3 regions of the Bacillus sp. LH1 genome follow, and region 1 is predicted to be linked to each of the others. Evidence: riboswitches for the same ligand, from Rfam matches in the RefSeq annotation. Region 1 holds a riboswitch; each other region holds the start of a gene.
What was found. Region 1 has a riboswitch for thiamine pyrophosphate ahead of thiT (energy-coupled thiamine transporter ThiT). Riboswitches for the same ligand answer to the same signal wherever they lie in the genome.
Positions count from the first base shown of each region.

Region 1 (7,741 bases):
ACGGTGAATAGCCATATTCGTAATTTAAGAAATAAATTAGGAGAGAAAGCAAAGTATATTACAACTGTAGTACGAACTGGTTATAAATTTGAGGGGAATATATGAGAAAAGGGATTGTTCTAAAATTATTTACTCTTACAACAGCATTATGCATGTTAATTTTAGCGACGATATTTATTGGACAAACGATATTTTTTAAACAATATTATGCGAATCGAAAAGTGGAAGATATTAAAGTGAATTTAAATTCCTTTGAGAAGAACTATTTAAATCATGCAGGAAATGCAGAAGAAATTCAGAAACTAGAGCAAGACTTTTTAAGAGAAAATAATACGTGGATTACGACATTAGATAAGAACGGGAATTTAAAACATGCAGATGATTTTTATTTTGAGGTAACGATAGATCGTAGGCAACAAAAGAGCTTTGGACAACAAATATTTAAAATTCCTTTAGGCAATCTCGTCAATATAGAGGAGATTGATAATAAATTATCGGAGCATTTTTTAGGGCAAGAAATTTATTTTTCTGGAGTGAGAAAAGAAGATAGTTTTATTCCATTCTCTTTTTCTTTATCTAAGCAGAATTTAAGCGGATCTAATAAACCGTTAGAAAAAGCATTTAATGAGAAAATGAGTAAATTAAATGAGGAGAAAAAGAAAGCAGCTGTGGAACAAGTTGGTAAGGAAAAGAAGCCGGCTGTTCGGGAGCAAGCTGCTCAAGAACCAGATGTTTACATAGGAGGGCGTGTTACGAAAGTACAGTTTCCAGATGTAAAAGGCCCCGTAAATCCAATTTATAAAAACACTTTATTTTTGGATAGTATAAAAGAATTTCAAACGGATGTGTTACTAAAAGAGAGTAATCAAATAGAGTATTCAACAAAGACAATAGACTACGAAAAGAATGATATAAAATATAAATTATTAATGAAACCAATAAAAGAAAAAGACGGATCGGTAACATATATTTATGCGATGGCTTCTTTACAGCCGGTAGATGAAGCTGTACAAATGGTGCAAGATTATTATATCTATATCATTGCATTTGTAGTCGTTCTTATTTTTCTAGCTTCGTTCTATTACTCAAAACAAATTGCAAAGCCATTATTGAAAATAAATGATACAACAAAGAAAATAGCGCATTTAGACTTCACAGAAAAAATACCGATTACTTCGAAAGATGAAATTGGAGATTTATCGAAAAATATTAATGTGCTATCAAATAAACTCCATTCGCATATTGGACAGTTAGAAGAAGATATTGAAAAGGAAAGAAAGTTAGAAAAGACGCGAAAAGAATTCATTTCTGGTGTTTCACATGAATTAAAAACACCGCTAAGTATTATGAAAAGCTGTATTTCTATTTTAAAAGATGGGGTAGCTGAACATAAAAAAGAGTATTATTTTCAGGCAATGGAGAGAGAAGTAGACAAAATGGATACGTTAATTTTGGATATGCTTGAGTTAGCTAAATTTGAATCTGGTACATATAAAATGAAAAAAGATTCGTTTTATATTGATACAGTAATTGAAGGTATATGTGAACATCTATCTGTGGAAATAGAGAAAAAAGAACTTCATATTCATAAAAATATAAGTTCATTTGAAGTGATTGCAAATCAAGGCCGGATTGAACAAGTCATCGTGAACTTCATTACGAATGCTATACGATATACACCAAATAAAGAGGATATTATTATTTCTACAATAGATGAGAAGAATCGTATAAAAGTGTGCATTGAAAATAAAGGTACTCATATTGAAGAAGAGCAATTAGATAAAATTTGGGATCGTTTTTATCGCGTGGATACAGCTCGTCAGCGTTCACAAGGTGGGACGGGGCTTGGGCTTGCTATTTCAAAGAATATTTTAGAACTACATGATGCTGAATATGGGGCAGAAAATACAGAAGATGGTGTATTATTTTATTTCTATTTACCGAAAAAAGCGTAGACAATATGATCTATGCTTTTTTAATTTATTTTCATATTATCTTTACCTAATCTTTATTTTTAATCAGTATAATTTGTTTAGAATATGAGGTTATGTAAGGAGTCGATGAACCGTGCATAGCAATTGGCTAAGTATAATGGTATTTATTTTCTTTTGCGCATTTATTGTATTTTTAATTGATATTACGATATGAAAAAAGAGCGCTCATTAAGCGCCCTTTTTTTGTGTATTCATTTGATAAGCACTGATGCTTTTGAATAATCGTGGTGAAGTGATAAATAAAAATATAAGTAAAACGGTACATAAAATAAAAGAACCAAGCATTGTACTTCCATTTACGATTAATGAATATAACACAGCTGATTGACCTTTCGGCGCATATTGTCCCCAGAAAATAATGCCGGCAATAAAGTGGCAGAAATAGCGAGCAAAGCTACCGATAAATGTAGCAAGGATAATATAAGCAAGGACTTTCTTACCCTGATTTTGTTTTGATGAATGTTTGTCTTTACGGTTACCTAAATTTGATTGTTCTAAGCTATTTTCATTGGATGTTAAAAGTGCTTTTTGAATTGGACGATAGAATAAGCCAGCAAATCCGATAAAAGCAAAGGCAATGAAGTACTCAATGAATGCTTGAACAGGTGTTAAAATATAAGCATCTCCCACGACAATTTGTAATAGTCCCCAAACTAAACCGCCTAAGAAAGCTGATTTAAAGCCCCAGCGGTAAGCAATAATAAAAATAGGAATCATAGCGAATGAGATAGAACCGCCTGTTGGAAGTTTAAGTGATAATGGTAAAATATCGATAATCATGGCGAAGGCTGCAAGAATAGCAGATTCGATCATCGCTTGTAAATTGGTGTTACGCATGTTGTCTCCCCCTAAATCCAAGTTGTACAAAAAAGAATAGATATCATAGGAGGATACGAAATACGTAAATAAAAATGAGGTATGTATTTCGGACGTTTGCACAATCCCTGCGTTAGCATTAACTAACAGGTTCGAAGGGTCGGAACGAAGTGTTCCCTCTCAGCGGCATGGCTCCCCCAGTGATAACGAAATTCTTTATTTGTTATTGTTTATTGTAAGCGAAATGGATGAGAATGGCAAACGAATACAGTATGACAATAATTGAAATAGAATTGTAGCGAAATGTTAATAAATATGAAGCAAAAGGGTATAGTACAAGAGAAATTGGGTGTGGTATAATTTTTTTGAAAATAATTATCATTCTCTTCTGAGGGGGAAGGTTATGAGCTTAGTAGATATTAAAATTGGAGAGAAAGTGTTAGTAAAAAGTATTCAGTCTTTAGATCAGCTATTAAAGCGTAGACTAGCTGCTTTCGGTCTTGCTGAAGGAAGCGAACTTCGCCTGAAACAGAAAGCGATGTTCAAAGGTCCTTGTACATTGGAGTGTCGTGGACAGTTAATTAGTATTCGTCATTGTGACGCGAAAATGATAAAGGTGGAATTAGCGTGAATAAGGTAGCTTTGCTAGGGAATCCGAATACAGGGAAGACATCATTATTTAATGCACTTACTGGTTCTTATGAATACGTAGGAAACTGGAGCGGTGTAACAGTAGAAAAAAAGGTTGGTAAATTAAAAGATAGACAAGGAACATTAATTGATTTACCAGGTGTTTATGATTTAAATCCAGTTTCACGTGATGAAGGTGTTGTAACAAACTTTCTATTAACAGAAGAATTTAATCATATGTTAAATATCGTAGATTCCTCGCAGTTTGAAAGAAATATGCATTTAACGTTGCAGTTACTTGAATTTGGTAAGCCAGTCTCAATTGGTTTAAACATGGTTGATGTGGCGAAGCAAAGAGGAATTGTCATTGATGTAAAACGATTATCAGAGCTATTAGGTGTAACAGTCGTTCCTGTTGTTGCAAGAAGTGGAAAAGGCTGTGAAGAACTGCTTACGACTCTTAAAGAAAATGACAAAAAAGAGAAAAAGCCATTCCTTATTTCATATGGTGTACAAATGGATGAAGGAATTGGAGAAGTAATTGCTCTTTTAGAGACAGCGAATTACGAGCATCCGAGATGGTTAGCACTTCAATTTTTAAGCAATAACGAAGTAGTAGAAAAAGAAATGAAAGCATTACCAATTTATAAGGAACTCATAGCCATTCGATCTCGCTTAGAAGGAAGACTTGATTGTACGTTAGAAGAGCACATTTACAAAACTCGTGAAGCGTATATTGAAAAGTTAAAAACAAATGTTATGAAGCATGAGAAAGAAGGAAAAATTCCTTTTTCAGAAAAAATTGATAGATTAATTACACATAAAATTTTAGGACTTCCAATCTTTTTAGCAGTTATGTTTTTTATTTTTCAGGTTACGTTTACGTGGATTGGTACACCTTTATCGGATATGTTAGATGAGTTTTTTGGTGGCCAGCTTACGGATTGGGTGACGGCTGGACTTACAAGTATTGGAGCTTCTGATTTTATTCAAGCACTAGTTACAGAAGGTATTATTGCCGGTGTTGGTGCTGTATTAGTATTCGTACCACAAATCTTTGCACTATTCTTTTTTATTTCATTATTAGAAGACTCAGGGTATATGGCGCGAATTGCAGTTGTTATGGATAGAATTATGGAGTTTTTCGGCTTAAACGGAAAAGCTTTTATTCCGATGATTATCGGTTTTGGATGTAACGTTCCAGGTATCATGGCTGCGAGAACGATTGAACAGGAAAAAGAACGTTTACTTACCATTTTAGTAACACCATTTATGTCTTGTTCAGCACGATTACCTGTATATGCATTATTTGCGGGCGTATTTTTCCCGCATAGTCAGGCGACTGTTGTATTTTCTTTATATGTTGCAGGGATTGTTCTTGCGTTATTAGTTACAAAAATTATGTCTCTTACAATTTTGAAAGCGGAAAAGTCTATTTTCGTAATTGAATTACCGCCTTACCGTGTGCCACAAGCAAAAACATTATGGCTAAGCACGTGGGAGAAAGGAAAAGGATTTGTTCGTAAAGCTGGTACATTCATCTTTGGTGGTTCGGTTGTCATTTGGTTATTAAACTATGCAGGTCCATCAGGATTTGGCGTTGATATGGGAGACAGTTACTTAGCGATGATTGGTGGATTTATCGCACCACTATTTGCACCGCTCGGCTTCGGAACGTGGCAAGCTGCAGCATCCCTTTTAACAGGATTTTTAGCGAAGGAAGTTGTCGTTTCTACAATGGCAATTATTTATGCAGTTAAAGAAGATGTGCTTGGAAATGTAATGGGAGCACATTATACAGCATTATCAGCTTATGCATTTATGTTCTTTATTTTATTATATGTTCCGTGTTTAGCGACGGTAGCTGTTATTAAACGTGAAACAGGATCAGCGAAGTGGACGATTTTCTCAGTCGTTTATCCACTCGTAGTTGCTTATGTATTAACGCTCATTATATACCAAGTTGGATCCTTACTCGGATTCTAGAAGGAGATGTATTGTGATGATGGTCAATATTATAATTGGAGCTATCATTTTTGGTTATGCAGCATATACGTTAGTTAATTTTGTAAAGAGAAGTAAAAAAGGAAAATGCGCGGCATGTTCTTTAAATAAGTCATGTCAGTCGCAAACTTGTAGCCCGGATATGGAGCAAATTGCTCATAATAAATAGAAAAAAGCTTTGCGAATTTCGCAAAGCTTTTTTGTTTTACTTTTTAATTTTTACAAGTTGAGAAGCTTCTACGCCTTTGTAACCAGGGAATTCTTTACTTGGGTCTTTATCAAATTTTAATACACCTACAGATTTTTCATCACCTTTTACATTGCTGTAAGTTGCGTCATCGACAATCGCATACATATCTGTATATGCACGACCACTTCCGATAATTGTGTTGCCTTCATATTTTAATTTTGCCCCATCAAGTGCAGCATTTTCTACTTTTTCTTTTGCAAATAATACACCTTGTTCTGTTGTTACAGCTGGTAATTTATCAAGTGGTTTCGTGTTGTCTTTTTCATCAATTTTGCTAAGTAACTCTTTTTTCACTAGTTCTTCACCAGTTTTCTTATCCATTACAAGAACTTTTTTACCATCTAATGTTGTCATTTTCATTTTATAGAAGTCTTTTTCTTTCACTTCTTTTTTGTTTTTATCTGTAATTTGCTGAACTTGTTCTTCTGATCCGTACAGTACAAAGCCGTTCGCTTTCTCTCCTAATAAAGAACAACCTGATAATGCTCCAAGTGAAATTGCTGCTGCTAATCCGATTCCTATTAATTTTTTCATGATGATTTCTCCTTTTATATGTTTTATAGTAAATACAATTTTTGTATTAGTGCTTACATGTGAAGAAGCTTGTTTGTTGCTTCTGGTATTAGTGTATAAGAAATATCGGAATGCAACTATCGAGTTAGCTTACAGTAACATTACACTTATGTAATTTAGTGAAATTGCACAAAAGTAAGTTAATTTCAAAGAGGGATAATGAGAATATATTAGAAATACAATATTGTATATAGAATGTCATATTATAATGGATGTATTTTGGAAATAACATGTAAGGACATATTAGTTTTGTTATAATAAACACATAGGCTGTAAAATGAATATTCTTTACTGTAAAGGGAGATTTTTCAGTTTTCCAAGTAGTGAATTTGAAATATGAGGTATATCATAGGAGGAATTTAGATGTCTGTATTTAAACGATTAAGAGATTTAACAATGTCGAATGTGTATTCGTTAATTGAAAAAGCGGAAGATCCAGTTAAGATGACTGATCAATATTTACGCGATATGCAAGCCGATGTACAAGAGGCTGAGAAAAGTGTAGCAGCTCAAATCGCACTTGAGAAGAAATTCAAAATATTATTTGAAGAGCAAGAAGCACTTGTGAAAAAACGTGAAGAGCAGGCTCATATGGCTGTTCAAGCTAATAACTTAGATCTTGCGCGTCGTGCATTAGAAGAAAAACAAAATGCAGAGCAAAAAATGAATGAGTATAAAGCAAGCTACGAGCAAAATAAAGCTGCTGCTGATAACCTGCGCCTAAAGCTAGAAGAAATGCGTAAGCAATTAACAGAGCTGAAAAATAAACGTGAAACACTTGTAGCACGTGTAAATGCTGCGAAAGCACAGAAAAATATTAATCAGGCGATGTCTGGATTTGATTCAAATTCAGCAAAAGCTGGTTTAAGCCGTATGGAAGAGAAAGCCCTTCAATTAGAGGCTGAAGCGGAAGCAAGCGGTGAAGTTTATAAGAAAGAAAAATCATTAGATGATGAATTCGCAAGCTTAAACAAAAATTCTGCTGTTGACGATGAATTAGCTCGTATTATGAAGCAGTATGAGAAATAATATAGAATAAAGACAAATGAACCGACATGTCTAAATATATTCATGTCGGTTTTCTATTATATTTTAGAGGAGGTTTTGCAATGACATGGATGAATGTAGTTGCCATGCTTGTATGGACTGGAGCGAGTGCAGTACTTTTATTTGCAATTATGTGGGTTGATTCAATTTTTACAAAATACAATGATTTAAAAGAAATCAAAAATGGAAATACAGCTGTAACAACTCGTTTTATTATGAAATTATTTGCACAAGGGTACATTTTATCTCAATCGATAACGAAAGCAAATGATTTATGGCAAGCACTTCTTGCATCAGCAGTTTCTTTCGTTATTTTATTAGTGGTAGAAATGTTTATCGAATTCGTATTAAAGAAAATGTCTGGTCTTGATTTAGAAGAAGGTACGAAAGAAGGTAGCGTTGCACATGCGATGTTAGCCGGATCATT
Region 1 covers NZ_CM175007.1:4,695,261-4,703,001, reverse strand. Annotated here, with positions in the region: gene ACX9TM_RS24365 (response regulator transcription factor) at 1-105, shown strand, start outside; gene ACX9TM_RS24360 (sensor histidine kinase) at 102-1,955, shown strand; gene thiT (energy-coupled thiamine transporter ThiT) at 2,163-2,831, opposite strand; TPP riboswitch at 2,918-3,019, opposite strand; gene ACX9TM_RS24350 (FeoA family protein) at 3,214-3,441, shown strand; gene feoB (ferrous iron transport protein B) at 3,438-5,426, shown strand; gene ACX9TM_RS24340 (FeoB-associated Cys-rich membrane protein) at 5,443-5,613, shown strand; gene ACX9TM_RS24335 (lipoprotein BA_5634 family protein) at 5,650-6,228, opposite strand; gene ACX9TM_RS24330 (PspA/IM30 family protein) at 6,631-7,296, shown strand; gene ACX9TM_RS24325 (DUF350 domain-containing protein) at 7,377-7,741, shown strand, end outside.

Region 2 (7,741 bases), 1.4 Mb from region 1:
AAAAGGAGGAAATCATAATGACACGAGTGAGAGACTTAATGAGTACCCATATTGTACATTGTACACCGCTAGACAATGTATATGAGGCAGCTGTAAAAATGAAGGAAGAATCGATTGGATTAATTCCTGTTGTTGAAAATGAGCAAGTTGTTGGGCTTGTTACTGATCGTGATTTAGTCGTTCGAGGGATTGCTGAAAAACATCCTGGATCTAATAAGATTACAAATGTAATGACAACAAATATTATCTCAGTTTCTCCAAATGATTCTATTGAAAAAGCTACAGAGCTAATGGCACAGCATCAAATTAGACGATTACCAGTAGTTGATAGTGGTCAACTTATTGGCATGTTAGCACTAGGAGATTTAGCTATAAGGGAATCAGCAGATGATCAAGCTGGATTTGCCTTGAGCGAAATCTCAGAGCGTACAGAGTAAATTGAAACTTTCATTAACCGAGAGTTTAATGGTCACTCATAAAGAGCTAAATTATATATAAATTTCAGATACATTATTCTAGTATATATGGATTAAACTAATATGTTAGCGTGATGTATCTGAGACATTATATAATAAGTATGTGGTTAATAATTTCGACATTTTTTTAAAATTTGTTATTCTTAATTTTTAATAAGAGAAAAGATGATATACTGATAGATATAAGTATTATGAGAGATTTTGAATATAACAATATTAATTTTTAGTGGTGCGATAATAAATTAATATTTCCTACATAGATGAAAAGGGAAGGGGAATTATATGAAGGCTGTACAGGGCGATCCAAATTGGAATTTGGTTACAGATACATATATAGAACCAAATAATTTCGCTGAATTATTTTCTTTGCTTGTACCTTGTCACCCAAAAGGTGAGGGGAAAGAACGAACTATATTAGTATGGAAAGAGAAAGAATTTTATAAAGAAGAAAATTTAGCGGCATTTATCGTATATGGCATGAATAAAGCAAAGAAATTACCGCAGTTTCATAAAGATGAAATTCCAACTTTAGTGCGTATTCTTCGCTTATGCCAAGAGATTGGTTGGTATGAAGAGGCAAATGATTTTATGATAGCGCAAGGATTAGCTGAGTTTGTTCATACTTCATTGGAATATGAAACATGGGATCTTTTGACGCAATCAGTTGCTTTAAATTATTTAATTATTAAATATCGTATAGGTGAATTGACAGATAGGGATATTGAAATTTGGGATAGAGTTAAATTTAATGAGAAGTGTATAACCGATTGTAAACATTTATTATCTCATAAAGAAGTATTGGAATTTACATTCTTTTATATGTGCAAGAGAGCGAAATCATTATCAAAAGAGCAATTAAATAGTGATATGATGAGTTTAGCAATGTATTGTAATACTTTTGTATATGATTTGTATACACATGATTTATTACGGAAATATCGTAAGTGTACAGATTTCCTATCATATTATGGACCTAGTCAGGCAGTTTTAGCATGTCAAAGAGCTGTATTATCTCAAATTTCCGATCGCTTAGACCCATTAAAGACAACGCATGTAGATGATTATTTATATGTGATGAAAGAAATGATGGAGCATATGACGATAGGAGTAATGGATCGATATGGTCATTTTATTGGAAAGCTACTATCTTATGTGCCATTTTTCGAAATGATACAAGTTCCACAGCATGCATATTATTGTGAAGAATTACTGTATATTTGTAAGGGCATTGAATATAAAGAAGAAACACTACGCAATTATATATTTATACAATTACATGATTGTTTACCATCATTTTTTAGGCTATTTCTTAAAAATAAGCGTTACGCAACGATTCATGATATTCTTTTCTATTGGTGCGATGACGAACAACGAATGAGCTTAGAGAAAAAATATAATCTGAGCTTTATTTATGAAAAATATGCTTGTGGATAAACAATATTTTCGATATGAAAAATTAATATAAATTAAAAAGGATCTCCAGTTTATGTGAGATCCTTTTTTGTTAGTAAAACAAGGAGAAAGTGATTAAGACAAGAAACAACATTCCATATAGGAGAAGTTGTGCAGTATAACTTCCTTGTATACCAAAAAAAGTATTGGCTTTCTTATACAAATGCAATATGTATTTTATTGGAGCATCTTTGAAAGATTGGTACACAGTGTCTCCTCTTTCTAAGCTTCTTGTTCTTGTTTTTGTTTTTGGTTATAAGGGACATTAATATATCTAGCTACAAATAATAAAACAGCCATAAAGAATACTGGAAATACAGTAGATAAATAAAAGCCATTACTAATTATATTTGTTATGAGAGCACTCAAAAGAAAAATAGCATTATAAATATGGGCAATTTTTTGTTTTAGTTGCACTTGAAATGATTCCATCATAATTTCTAATGCAACAAAAGCAATAATAATAGATAAAAATACAATGTTTGTATTGTAAATGATTAAACAACAGATTAAACCTAAAAAGGCTACGTATTCAATTATAAGAGGTATATTGCGTGGCATACAATTTACCTAACTAAATATGGCAGTGGATTTACTGCATTTGTTTTTTCAAAATTCCATTCTCCATTATGTAATTCAAAATGAAGATGTTGCCCGTATGAATGACCTGTGTTTCCCATATGACCTATTAATTGTCCAGTCTGTACTTGATCACCAGCTTGTACAGTGCGATCCTTCATATGAGCATAAACAGTTGTATATAATTTCCCATTGATTTGATGCGCAATGAAAACAACATTGCCATAGCTAGCTGAATAATAAGATTTCACAACTTTACCTGCAGCAGCAGCTTGGATAGAGACGTTTCCTGGAGCGGCAATATCTATACCATAATGCATTTGTTCCCAGCGTATATCAAAGGTTGAGCTAATTCTTCCTTGAGCGGGGAATTTGAAAGCAGCTGGAATTGATGAAGGCTGATCTGTTTTAGCTTGTGGTTGATTTTGTACTACATAGTGTTTTGCTACATATCCGTATCCTGTGCCAAAACGAATTTTATACCAAGTACCTACAGTTTCTACTACTTGTACTTGAGTACCGTTTTGTAATGAACCGAGTAGAGCGCTACTTGTACTAGCTGTGCTACGTACATTTAGATTAGGTGTTGCAACAGTATATTTTGTATTATTTTGAACGGTGATTCCTTTTACTAAGGGTTGTGAACCATTAGAGATGAATGCTTTTTGTACGTAACCTGTTTGGCCATTATGTGATATTTTATACCATTCGCCTTGATCTTCTTGAACGGTAATAAACTTACCATTTGGTAATACATCTAAAATGGAAGATTCTAAATTAGGTTCAGAGCGAACGTTTAATGCATTAGCATTAACGATGTATTGATCATTAGATTGAAGTTTGTTTTTTAGTAAAATAGCATCTTTTTGTACATAACCTACTTTATTATGAACAGATACTTTATACCAACCATTAGTTGTTTCAATGATGTTCACTTTTGTATTAAAGCGAATTGTATCAATTGATGTGCTTTTTACGTTATCTTCTGTATGTAATGCTACTTGATCGACTTTGACATACCCAGTTTTAATATTAGATAATTGTTCAGCGTTTGCTTTTTGTACATTTGTTTCACCCATAGAAGGAAGTAAAGAAGCAATCGCTACAGTAGTTGCTGTTAAAGCAGTAGCTTTCATATTCATGGAATAGAGACCTCCTCTAGTTGTATAGTTGTAATTTTATTATAGTATAAAGATATAATATAGTGGGGGTATTCACATAAATGTAATATGAAATCAATATAAAAATAAATTTTTTGAGGATAATGATTCCTTTTTATACAATTAATTGGGGTTTTATTTTCTAAAATAGAATGTATGTATTGTATAATTTTGATATTATGTTGACAATTAAGAAAATTAAAAAAGTTGATGATGTCTTATTAGGGTGTTATACTGACAGTGATAATTTTATAGTTTGCTAGGAGAGCTGGTGTTGCCAGCTGAGAGTAGGCCGTAAGCCTTTGATCCTTTTTATTACCTGATCTAGATTATGCTAGCGTAGGGAAGCAATTCGGACACTAACAATGAGTCCCCGTTTCTTTGCGTATAGAAACGGGGCTTTTTTATTTGAAAATTTCATATTGAAACCACTAGGGGTGCTTGACTTGCTGAGAGAGGAATAATCCTTAACCCTTACAACACCTGATCTAGGTAATACTAGCGAAGGGAAGTGGAACATCGAATAAATGTATAACTTTATTTGCTGTAACCACTTCTTATATATAGAAGTGGTTTTTTATTTAGATACATATATTGAAAGGGGATAGAGAAATGAAATTTTGCGATAGATTATTAGAAACTGTGCAACCGGTTTGGGAGATGAGTCATAATCATCCGTTTGTAGTGGGTATGGGAGATGGCACGTTAGAAAAAGATAAATTCCAGTATTATATTATTCAAGATTATTTATATCTGCTAGATTATGCAAAGTTATATGCGATTGGTGTTGTAAAAGCAACGAATCCACAAGTAATGGGAAAGTTCGCTGAACAAATTGATGGAATATTAAATGGCGAAATGACAATCCATAAACAATATGCAAAAAGACTTGGAATTTCTATAGAGGAGATAGAGTCTGCGAAACCATCTGCTAAAAATTTAGCTTATACAAATTACATGATGTCTGTATCTCAAAATGGCACACTTGCGGAATTAATAGCAGCGCTTCTTCCATGTATGTGGAGCTATTGGGAAATTGGAAAGCGTTTAAATGATATTCCTGGAGCAAGAGATCATGAGTTTTTTGGTGAGTGGATTCAAGGATATAGTTCGGAAGAATACGGTAATCTTTGTATTTGGTTAATAGATTTATTAAATGAAATGGCAGTTGGAAAGTCTGAGAAAGAACTAGAAAGATTAGAGGAGATCTTCTTATATTCCAGTCGATTTGAATATTTATTCTGGGATATGTCCTATCGTAAGGAGATGTGGGGATTTGAGGAGCAAGAACATACTACAGTTTCATAATGTTTCTTTTCATTACGATGAGAAACCAATCATCCATGAATTAAATGCTTCTATATATGAGAAAGAGTTTGTCAGTATTATCGGACCGAGTGGATGTGGAAAAAGTACTTTATTTCGCCTTATTACAGGTCTAGAAAAGGTAAGTACTGGACAGATAGAACTGACAGAAACAAAGAACCATCCTGTAGGATATATGCCGCAAAAAGATATGCTTTTGCCGTGGAGAACAATTATTGAGAATGCTGCCCTGCCGCTAGAGTGCCAAGGTGTACAGAAGAAAGAAGCAGAAGTAAAGGCAAAGGAACTGTTACATAAATTTGGTTTGCAAGGGTATGAGCAAAAATATCCGAAAGATTTATCTGGTGGGATGAGACAACGTGTATCTTTTATTCGAACTTTATTAACAGGCGGGGAGATATTGCTGTTAGATGAACCATTTAGTGCGTTGGATGCTTTAACGAAGACCTCTTTGCAAGAATGGTTGTTTGAACAATGGCAAGAGTGGGAAAAAACAATTTTATTCATTACTCATGATGTTGAAGAAGCGTTATTTCTTTCAAACAGAGTTTTAGTAGTGGAACAGCAGCCGATAACGACTTTGACTGAGCGGACTGTACCGCTTGATCATAACAGAACACGAAAAGATTTATATAAACCGGAAGTATTAGCGCTGAAAGATGAGCTTCTTAGTATGTTACAAAGGCAGGTACTTGTGTGATGAACCGATTGAAAGAATTAGTTCCTGCTATTACACTTTCTAGTATTTTACTAGCTGTGTGGGAAATAGGAGCAAGAATTGTAGATGAGATGTACATTTTACCGTCACCGTCTGCGATTGTAATGAAGATATGGAAACTAAAAGACATATTATTTACAGTTCATTTACCTGCAACGTTATACGTCGTTTTAATAGGTGTTGTTATCTCTATCGTATTAGGTGTAGGGCTAGCGATGTTAATGAATGCGAGTACATGGATGGAAAGAGCATTTTATCCATTATTAGTTGCTTCACAAACGATTCCAATTACTGCGCTTGCTCCGCTATTTGTTTTATGGTTTGGATATACAATTTGGAGTAAGGTTGTTGTCACAGTTTTAATTACGTTTTTCCCAATTGCGGTCAATACGTATGATGGACTGCGTAGTACGAAAAAAGAATGGGAGGAGCTCTTAGTTACATATGGAGCAACAAAAAGAGATATTTTTCTTAAATTAAAGTTGCCGTCTGCTCTTCCTTATTTTTTCTCAGCTTTAAAAATTGCAGTTCCGCTTAGTGTTATCGGAGCAGCAATTGGAGAATGGCTCGGTGCACAAGCTGGGCTTGGATATTTCAGTAAGAGAATGATGACGCAGTTAGATGGAGCTGGCGTATTTGCACCTATTGTATTGTTATCATTATTAGCTATTTTCTTCGTCGTAATTATTTCCATATTAGAAAAGAAATTCATTAGTTGGAGGAAGCATTCATGAAATTTTTAAAACGCATCTTTGTGTTTACATTATTAATTGCAATAATTGCAGGATGTTCGAGTAATTCAGCATCAGACAAAAGTAAAAAAGAGAAAGAAATAACAGTCATGTTAGATTGGTATCCAAATGCGGTACATAGCTTTATCTATGCAGCAATTGAAAAAGGATACTTTAAAGAAGAAGGTGTAAAGGTAAATATTAAATTCCCTTCTAATCCGACTGATCCATTAACGCTAGCAGCAGCAGGGAAGGTGACAGTTGGCTTGTATTATCAGCCAGATGTTGTTATGGCGAGAGCGAATGAGCAAATTCCAGTGAAATCAATTGGGGCTGTCGTACGTTCACCATTAAATCATGTTGTATCACTGAAATCAGCGGGCATTCAATCACCGAAAGATTTAGAAGGAAAAACAGTAGGATACTCTGGAACACCATTAAGTGAGATGTATTTAAAAACGATGGTAAAAGAAGCTGGTGGTAATCCTAATACAGTGAAAGTAGTAGATGTTGGCTTTGATTTAGTACCAGCATTAATTACGAAGAAAGTAGATGCGGTAACAGGGGCATACATTAACCATGAAGTACCTGTTATGCGTCATGAAGGCCATGAACCAGCGTACTTTAATCCAGCTGATTACGGAGTACCAAACTATCATGAGCTTGTGTTTGTAACAGGTGATAAAACGTTGAAAAAAGATAAAGAGGCGTTGCAAGCTTTCTTACGTGGTACGAAAAAAGGCTATGATTTCATGAAGAAAAACCCAGATGAAGCATTGAATATTTTATTAAATCATCAAGAAAAAGAAAACTTCCCACTTGTGCCAGAAGTTGAAAAGGAAAGTATGAAAATTTTATTAGAGAAGATGGAAACGAAAGATGAGCCATTCTTATCAGATTCAAAAGAATCTTGGGAGAAACAAAATAAGTGGCTGAAGGACAAAGGAATGACGAATGAAACCGTCCCAGCCGATGAATTATTCGAAAATATTTTAAAGTAGGCGAATGAATATGAAAAATGAGCTCCACGTAATCTCAAATGGCCATATGCCATTCGAAGAGTTAGTGAATGTAGCGATGCAAATTGAGAGTGAGATTGATTATTTGCATATTCGTGAGCGTGAGAAGAGTACGAAGGAATTATATGAAGGTGTGGAAAGTCTATTAATGGAGGGCTTTCCAGCTTCTAAAATTGTCATAAACGATCGAATTGATATTGCAATTTTATTAAATATTCCTCGTGTTCAACTAGGATATCGAAGTACAGATGTAAAGTCAGTGAAAGAAAAGTTTTCGTAT
Region 2 covers NZ_CM175007.1:751,278-759,018, forward strand. Annotated here, with positions in the region: gene ACX9TM_RS03855 (CBS domain-containing protein) at 18-437, shown strand; gene ACX9TM_RS03860 (DUF3965 domain-containing protein) at 759-1,910, shown strand; gene ACX9TM_RS03865 (hypothetical protein) at 2,151-2,489, opposite strand; gene ACX9TM_RS03870 (SH3 domain-containing protein) at 2,495-3,649, opposite strand; TPP riboswitch at 3,919-4,030, shown strand; TPP riboswitch at 4,091-4,194, shown strand; gene tenA (thiaminase II) at 4,280-4,975, shown strand; gene ACX9TM_RS03880 (ABC transporter ATP-binding protein) at 4,944-5,693, shown strand; gene ACX9TM_RS03885 (ABC transporter permease) at 5,693-6,445, shown strand; gene ACX9TM_RS03890 (ABC transporter substrate-binding protein) at 6,442-7,443, shown strand; gene tenI (thiazole tautomerase TenI) at 7,454-7,741, shown strand, end outside.
Region 2: another riboswitch for thiamine pyrophosphate. It lies ahead of tenA (thiaminase II); the one in region 1 lies ahead of thiT (energy-coupled thiamine transporter ThiT).

Region 3 (7,741 bases), 1.1 Mb from region 1:
GCGTACCCTTTTACGGACGTGGCTGGAAAAGTTGTGGCAAAGAAAATAACGGACAATATCAACCTTGCAAACCAGGTAGTGATGGGAAACTTGCTTCTAAAGGTACTTGGGATGATTATTCTACCGGTGACACAGGTGTGTATGATTACGGTGATTTAGCAGCCAATTACGTTAATAAAAATGGTTTTGTACGCTACTGGAATGACACAGCTAAAGTACCTTATTTATATAATGCAACTACAGGCACATTTATTAGCTACGATGACAATGAATCTATGAAATACAAAACAGACTATATAAAGACGAAAGGTTTAAGTGGAGCAATGTTTTGGGAACTAAGCGGAGATTGCCGTACAAGTCCAAAATATAGTTGCAGTGGTCCAAAATTACTTGATACGCTAGTAAAAGAATTACTTGGTGGACCTATTAGTCAAAAAGATACTGAGCCACCAACGAATGTTAAAAACGTTGTAGTTACGAATAAAAATTCAAACTCAGTTCAATTAAACTGGACTGCATCTACTGATAACGTAGGAGTTATGGAATATGAAATTACTGCTGGAGAAGAGAAATGGAGTACAACAACAAATAGCATTACAATTAAAAACTTAAAACCTAATACGGAATACACATTTTCAATAATTGCCAAAGATGCTGCTGGAAATAAATCACAACCTACCGCTCTTACTGTCAAAACGGATGAAGCTAATACGACACCTCCTGATGGAAATGGTACTGCTACATTTTCAGTCACTTCGAATTGGGGCAGCGGTTATAACTTCTCGATTATAATCAAAAATAATGGAACGACTCCTATTAAAAATTGGAAATTAGAATTTGATTATAGCGGTAATTTAACACAAGTTTGGGATTCTAAAATTAGTAGTAAAACAAATAATCATTATGTAATTACGAACGCAGGATGGAATGGTGAAATTCCTCCTGGTGGATCTATTACAATTGGCGGTGCAGGAACAGGTAATCCTGCCGAACTTTTAAATACCGTCATTAGCGAAAACTAGACGTAATATCCATTAATTAATTCACTAAAGTTTGAATTTAGGTTTGAGCAATACCTCCTAAATTCAAACTTTTAATTTTACGAAAAATCAAAAATATCATAATAACCTATTATAATTATATTTAATTTCTAATATGAAGTTTATATGAAGTTCATTTGAATTTTACATGAATTTCCTTTAATTTCTATTGTCTTCCTATAATATCCATATTATCCTTTACATAAAGGAATTATTTTCATTCCATTTTGAACTATCTATATATATAAAGAAAGATAGTCACCTGTTAGGGAAAGGCTTTCGTATTATAAATATAACAAAAGAAAAAGCACGCTTATAAGCGCACCATAAGAGTGCTTCTTCATACAATTCTCATGTAAGAGTTCTCGAAAATCATGTTAATCACAAAGAAAAGGCATTAGCTCCTAAAAGCTAATGCCTTTTCTTTATTCATATTGTTCAGTATTCCAATCTTCTATATTCCATACTTTTGTTATCCACGATTCATAGAAAGAAGGTTCATGTGAGACAATTAAAACCGTTCCTTTGTATTGTTGTAACGCTTCCTGTAAAGCCATCTTAGTTTCTACATCCAAATGATTAGTCGGTTCGTCTAAAATTAAAACATCAGCTTTTTCTATTTTTTCATATAAGGAGCTAACACACTTAAAATCTCTTCTTTATCCTTTTTTAATTCGAGTGATGTTAACATATCCATCGTTCTCGGCCTAGGTAATTTCACTTGTACCTCGCCAACTATTGACGCTGGTCTTTGAGATAAAATAAATACGCGATCTGAAAGCAAGATTGCCTCATCTAAGTCATGTGTCACCATAACGATTGTTTGCTTTTCTTGATGCCAAGAGTTTAAAAGCCAGCTATGTACTTCCATTTTTGTAAATGCATCTAATTTACCAAAAGGCTCATCCAGCAGCATAATTGGCTTTTCACATAAATATGTGCGCAGAAAACTAATTCTTTGACGCATACCACCAGATAATTCATCTGGATAATGGTCTGCATATTCATCTAGTTGGAACTGCTTTAATGCTTCCATTCCTTCTGTCAGCCTTTGTTTTTTCGGCTTTCCTTCAATTTCTAACGGAAGAACGATATTTTGCAAAGCTGATCGCCACGGTAGTAATAAATCTTGTTGTGGCATATAACTAACAACATCTTGCTCTTGTACTTGCTTATCGTTATACGTTACGTTCCCGCTTGTTGGTTTTTCAACATTTGCAATCATGTTTAATAATGTGCTTTTCCCGCAACCACTTGGTCCTACAAAGGAAACAAACTCTCCCTCTTGTATAGAGGCACTAATATTCTCTAATACATTCTTTCCGTCAAAAGATTTCACTATATTTTTTATTTGTAATCCGCTCATTTTTCACTTGGAAGGAATTCATTTGTAAAAGCATCTTTTACATCGATTTTCTTTTTAATAACTTTGTTGTCATATAAGAAATTCATGTAATTCGTCCAAATTTCTTCCTTCTGTACTCCCCATGCTTTAGCATCATCTTGATACTTCGTACTTAACCATTTTTGGCTTTCTTGAACTAAATCTTTATTTACATCTGGAACAGCTTTAATTAAAATATCAGCAGCCTCTTTCGGTTCCTTAATTGCAAAATTATAACCTTCTGTCGTTGCACTCATAAACTTTTTCACAAAGTCTTTATCTTGCTTCGTATGTTTTTCACTCGTAATAATAACAGGACTATAGAAATCAAGCGCTGGATCTAAGTCCTTCACCATAATCGTATTTAACTCTTTTCCTTGGCGCTTCGCTTCAATACCATCCCAACCGTAATAAATCCATTCGAAATCTGCATCACGACCGATTGATTTAAAGAAATCTGTTTGTCCTAAGATGATTTTTTCAACTTTATTAAAATCAGCTTGATGTTTATCCATAATCGTCTTTAATGTCGCTTCTTCCGCTGGTCCTCCCCAGCCGCCGTAACGTTTACCTTCAAAATCTTTCGGTGACGTCATATTATCTTTCTTAAGCGATGCAAACGCTGAAGTGTTATGCTGAATAATCGCTCCTACAGATACAACAGGAATTCCTTCCACACGAGCTAACGTTACATTTTCTTGTGCGCTTATTGCGAAGTCTGCTTTTCCTGATGCTATCATTTGCTCTGCTGTTACATTGTCACCTGGTTGAATAATTTCTACATCTAATCCTTGCTTTTTGTAATAATCTTTCGTTTGCGCTACATACAAGCCAGTATGATTCGTATTTGGAAACCAATCTAATACTACTTTTACTTTTTGATCTTTACTTGCACTTTCTTCTTTCTTCGCCGGATTACATCCAGCCACACCTACCGCTACTAAGGCAGCTAACATAACTTTCAAACCTTTTTTCATTTTCTGCCGTCCTTTCTATATATCCATGGTGCTGTTATTCTTGCCATAAACTCTACGATAAAATACAGGCATAATGTCACCATAACGATGATTGCTGCAACACCAAATACTCGGGCAGTCAAAAAGGATTTTGTAGCCCTCGTAAGCATAACGCCTAATCCTTCACTTGCACCGAGCCATTCTCCGATAATTGCCCCCATTACGCTATATGTAACTGCAATTTTTAAACCTGAGAAAAAGTATGGAAGCACTGCTGGAAATTTTACTTTCTGGTAAACTTGCCATTTTGTCGCCTTCATTGTTTGTAACAGTTTCAACATGTTTTTATCTACTGTTTGAAAACCTTCTAAAATACTAAGCGCAATTGGGAAGAAACAAACGAGTATTACGACCATTACTTTCGGCAACATCCCATATCCAAACCAAATAATAAATAGCGGTGCAAGTACAACAATTGGAATTGTTTGCGAAATAACGAGCAATGGATTTATTAAAATACGAAATAACGGTATAACGTCCATAATAATTGCGATGCTCGTCCCCAATAAAATTGCAAAGAATAGTCCAATTATAACTTCCTGCAGTGTTTGCATCGTATTTGGTAATAGTAAATCTTTCATCCCAATTAATTCTTGAACAATGGCAGAAGGCTTTGGTAAAATCCACGGTTCGATTTTAAATAATGAAACAGATCCTTCCCATATCGCAATGAGAAGGATAAGCCAAATAGTTGTAATAAGTTTAGATTGCTTCTGGTTTTGCATATTCATCACGGTACTTCCAAACCTTTTCATCTATCGTTACACCAGTGCTTGGACGATAATGGATTTTAATAGAAGTAATCACTTCTTCTGCTCCAGCATCGACGCAAGCTTGTTGCGCACGTTTAACGACATCAAGAAGTACATCTAATTCTCCTTCCAAAGTTGTTTCCATTGCCCCTACTTCATAACGAACTCCCGATTGTTGCACAACTTCAATTGCTTTATCGACAACAGAATATACATCTTTCGTTTTTGCTTGTGGTACTACTGAAAATGACATTGTAACTTGTTGTGACATAATAAAATCCCCCTTATAAAAATAAATTTCAAAAATAAGAAAAGGCTTTCCTACTGCGTAGGAAAGCCTTGTATGCAAGTTATTACAGAATAACATATGCTACATCACTTTAAGTAACTCCCTACGCTGGCATTATCCAGATCAGGTTGAGGGTCGATGTTTACTTACATCCTCTCAGCCAATTGGCTCCCCGGTCCTTAATTCGTTTTCATTGTAGCATGATTTATTTTATTGAACAAACAAAAGCATGCATAATCATTTCATTATTTTTGGAAAATAACCAACTTTTTCACCATGAGCTAATAACTGCTGAATAAATTCTTTATTAATTGCTGGTACTATCAATTCTTTTTTCTTAATCCATTTATTCGTTCTACGCGTACCCATTACAATTTCAGATTGCTGCGCTCCATCTCCTGCAACTTGAGAAGCAATTAACTCTGCTATTACTTCATTTCCCTTCGCTAATGCAAGTCCGGTATTTACATATTCTGAAAGTGGAACCATTTCAAGATTGTATCCACACTCTCCAATTAGCTGTATAAATTGTTCAAACTCAATTTGATGTGGATGACAAATATGTAACGTCTCTCCTATAATTTGCGCATCTTGCAAATACGATACAATTGATTTACTAGCAAAATCAATTGGTGTGAAATCAACTTTCCACTTCACATTTGGTGCTTTCCCAATTAATAGCATTGTTTTAATAAGACGATAAAATGCGTTTCCTTCAATATTTTGTTGGAACGAACCTGTTTCTGAATGACATGCTAAATTACCTGCACGATAAATATTTCCACGCAAACCATTTTTCATTGCTTCACGAACAATGTTTTCCGCTTGTAGTTTACTATTTGAATATACATTCTCTAAGTCTACACTGTAATTAAAATCACCAGTTTTCATGTATGTATCCCATTGATCTACCGCTAATTCTAACGGGATACCAATTGTAGAAATAAAATGGAATGTAGCACCTTTCTCCGCTAATGTTAGCATACGGCTAGTTCCTTGGACATTTATATTTTCAAATTGTTTTACATCTCCAAAATGTCTTACATCTGCACCGCAATGAATTATCGTATCCATCTTAGAACTGATGAACATAAATTCTTCTTCGCTCATCCCAAGATACTCTTCTCCAAGATCACCAGCTACGGCCTGTATACGCTGTAACCATTCTTCACATATATCATTAAAGTAGCCTGTTAATGTATCTATAATTCTTTGCTGCACATCTTTAGTTGGTCTTACTAAACAATAAATAGTAGCAGATGTATCTCTCAACAATTCATATAATATGTGTGATCCTAAATAACCAGTAGCTCCTGTTAAAAAGACATTTGAAATCTGGTTTTCTTCCAAAACGTTTGCATACGTGATAGTATCTGGTTCGTGAATCACTTTATATTCACGAAATACTTCTTCTTTCTCTACTTTTACTTCTCGCTCAATTCGAGCTAATCCATATATCGTTCTTTCTTTAAAGAAATCTTGAATTGTTAAATGTGAGAAATCTTCTTTTAACAATGTTAAGACTCGTAATACTTTTAATGAATGTCCACCAATTGTAAAGAAATCATCATGCACTCCAACTTTTGAAATTCCTAATACTTCCGCCCAGGCGTTCGCTATTTGTTTTTCTGCTTTATTAGAAGGTGCAACATATTCTTGTAGCCGAACCGGTTCATACTTTTCTTCTAACTGAGCTAACTTCTTAACATCAATCTTTTTATTAGGTGTAAGTGGTAATTCATTAATATAAATTAGTTTAGATGGCACCATATAATCTGGTAATTGCTCTTGTAACTGATAAACTAATTCTGGTATTTCTTTTTTATTTAAAGTTGTATAGAACGCGATTAAATATTGGCTACCTTCCTTACTCTTCTTAGCAAAAACAGCATTTTCTTTTATATTATGATTTTGAGAAATTTTACTTTGGATTTCGCCTAGTTCAATACGATGTCCTCTAATTTTTACTTGATCATCTTTCCGATGTAAAAACTCTATATTTCCATCCTCTAGCAACTTAACGATATCACCTGTTTTATATATATTAACTATAGGATTAAAAGGGTTCGGAATAAAAGCTTCAATTGTTTTATTAGGCTTATTAAAATACCCTTTTGCTAATCCCACTGAATCTATATATAATTCACCAGGTACACCAATTGGACAAAGATTCATATTCTCATCCAAAATCATAACTTGATAATTAGCACATGGTTTACCAATGGGAATACTCGCAACATCCTCATTTAACTGACTAGGTATTTTATAGGTTGTCGTCACTACAGTACATTCTGTCGGTCCGTATACATTATGAATTTCAACATTTGTACCTATTCTTTCTCTCCACAATTTAATAACCTCTACAGGCAACATTTCACCGCCAATCGCAATTCTTTTTAGGGAAGCTAGCTTATATATATCTTCTTCTGCTAAATAAGTTGCTACTTGTCGAACAAAAATTGTTGCTAATGCCAAGATTGAAGTTGCTTTCACTTTATAGATTGCATTTGCAAATGCTTCTACAGACAATCGCTCTTCCTCTAATAGTACATATAAGTTTCCTCCACAGAATAAAGAAGCAAATGACTCCCATACAGAAGCATCGAAACTAAATGAAGGAAATTGGGCAAATACATCCTCTTCTGTCAATTCATATTGCTTTTTCATCCAAGTATACAGATTAACAACGCCTCTATGAGCTAACATCGTTCCCTTTGGATTCCCTGTTGAACCAGATGTATAAATCATATAAGCTACATCATCATAATGAATAGACAACTTTACATCTGTATCTTCATAAGTTTCACTATCATACATTGAAACTGTTTGAACCCCATCACATGTTATAGGCGTCTCTTTCATCAATATAACTTTCGCTTGGCTATCTTGAATAATGTACTGTATTCTACTTTCCGGATAATCTGGATCAATCGGAACATACGCTGCACCAGCTTTTAATATAGCTACCATACTTACTACTGTGTCTATGCTACGTTTCATAAATATTCCAACATAGTCTCCTAATTGGACGCCGTTTTTAATTAACATATGAGCTATTTGATTACTTTTTTTATTTAGCTCCTCATAAGTTAAAGTACCTTCCCTTGAAGATAAAGCTATACGATTTGGAAATTGAGTAACAGTATTATAGAACATATCGACGATACTTTTCTCAGGATATACTGCTGTCGTATCATTCACTTGACTATAAAGTGCCATCTCGGCCTCTGTAATAACATTAAAATTATTTATATGATTAT
Region 3 covers NZ_CM175007.1:436,632-444,372, reverse strand. Annotated here, with positions in the region: gene ACX9TM_RS02295 (glycosyl hydrolase family 18 protein) at 1-1,022, shown strand, start outside; partial or broken gene ACX9TM_RS02290 (P-loop NTPase family protein) at 1,466-1,660, opposite strand; gene ACX9TM_RS02285 (ABC transporter ATP-binding protein) at 1,657-2,406, opposite strand; gene ACX9TM_RS02280 (ABC transporter substrate-binding protein) at 2,403-3,401, opposite strand; gene ACX9TM_RS02275 (ABC transporter permease) at 3,398-4,171, opposite strand; gene ACX9TM_RS02270 (MTH1187 family thiamine-binding protein) at 4,143-4,463, opposite strand; TPP riboswitch at 4,565-4,666, opposite strand; gene ACX9TM_RS02265 (non-ribosomal peptide synthetase family protein) at 4,719-7,741, opposite strand, start outside.
Region 3: another riboswitch for thiamine pyrophosphate. It lies ahead of ACX9TM_RS02270 (MTH1187 family thiamine-binding protein); the one in region 1 lies ahead of thiT (energy-coupled thiamine transporter ThiT).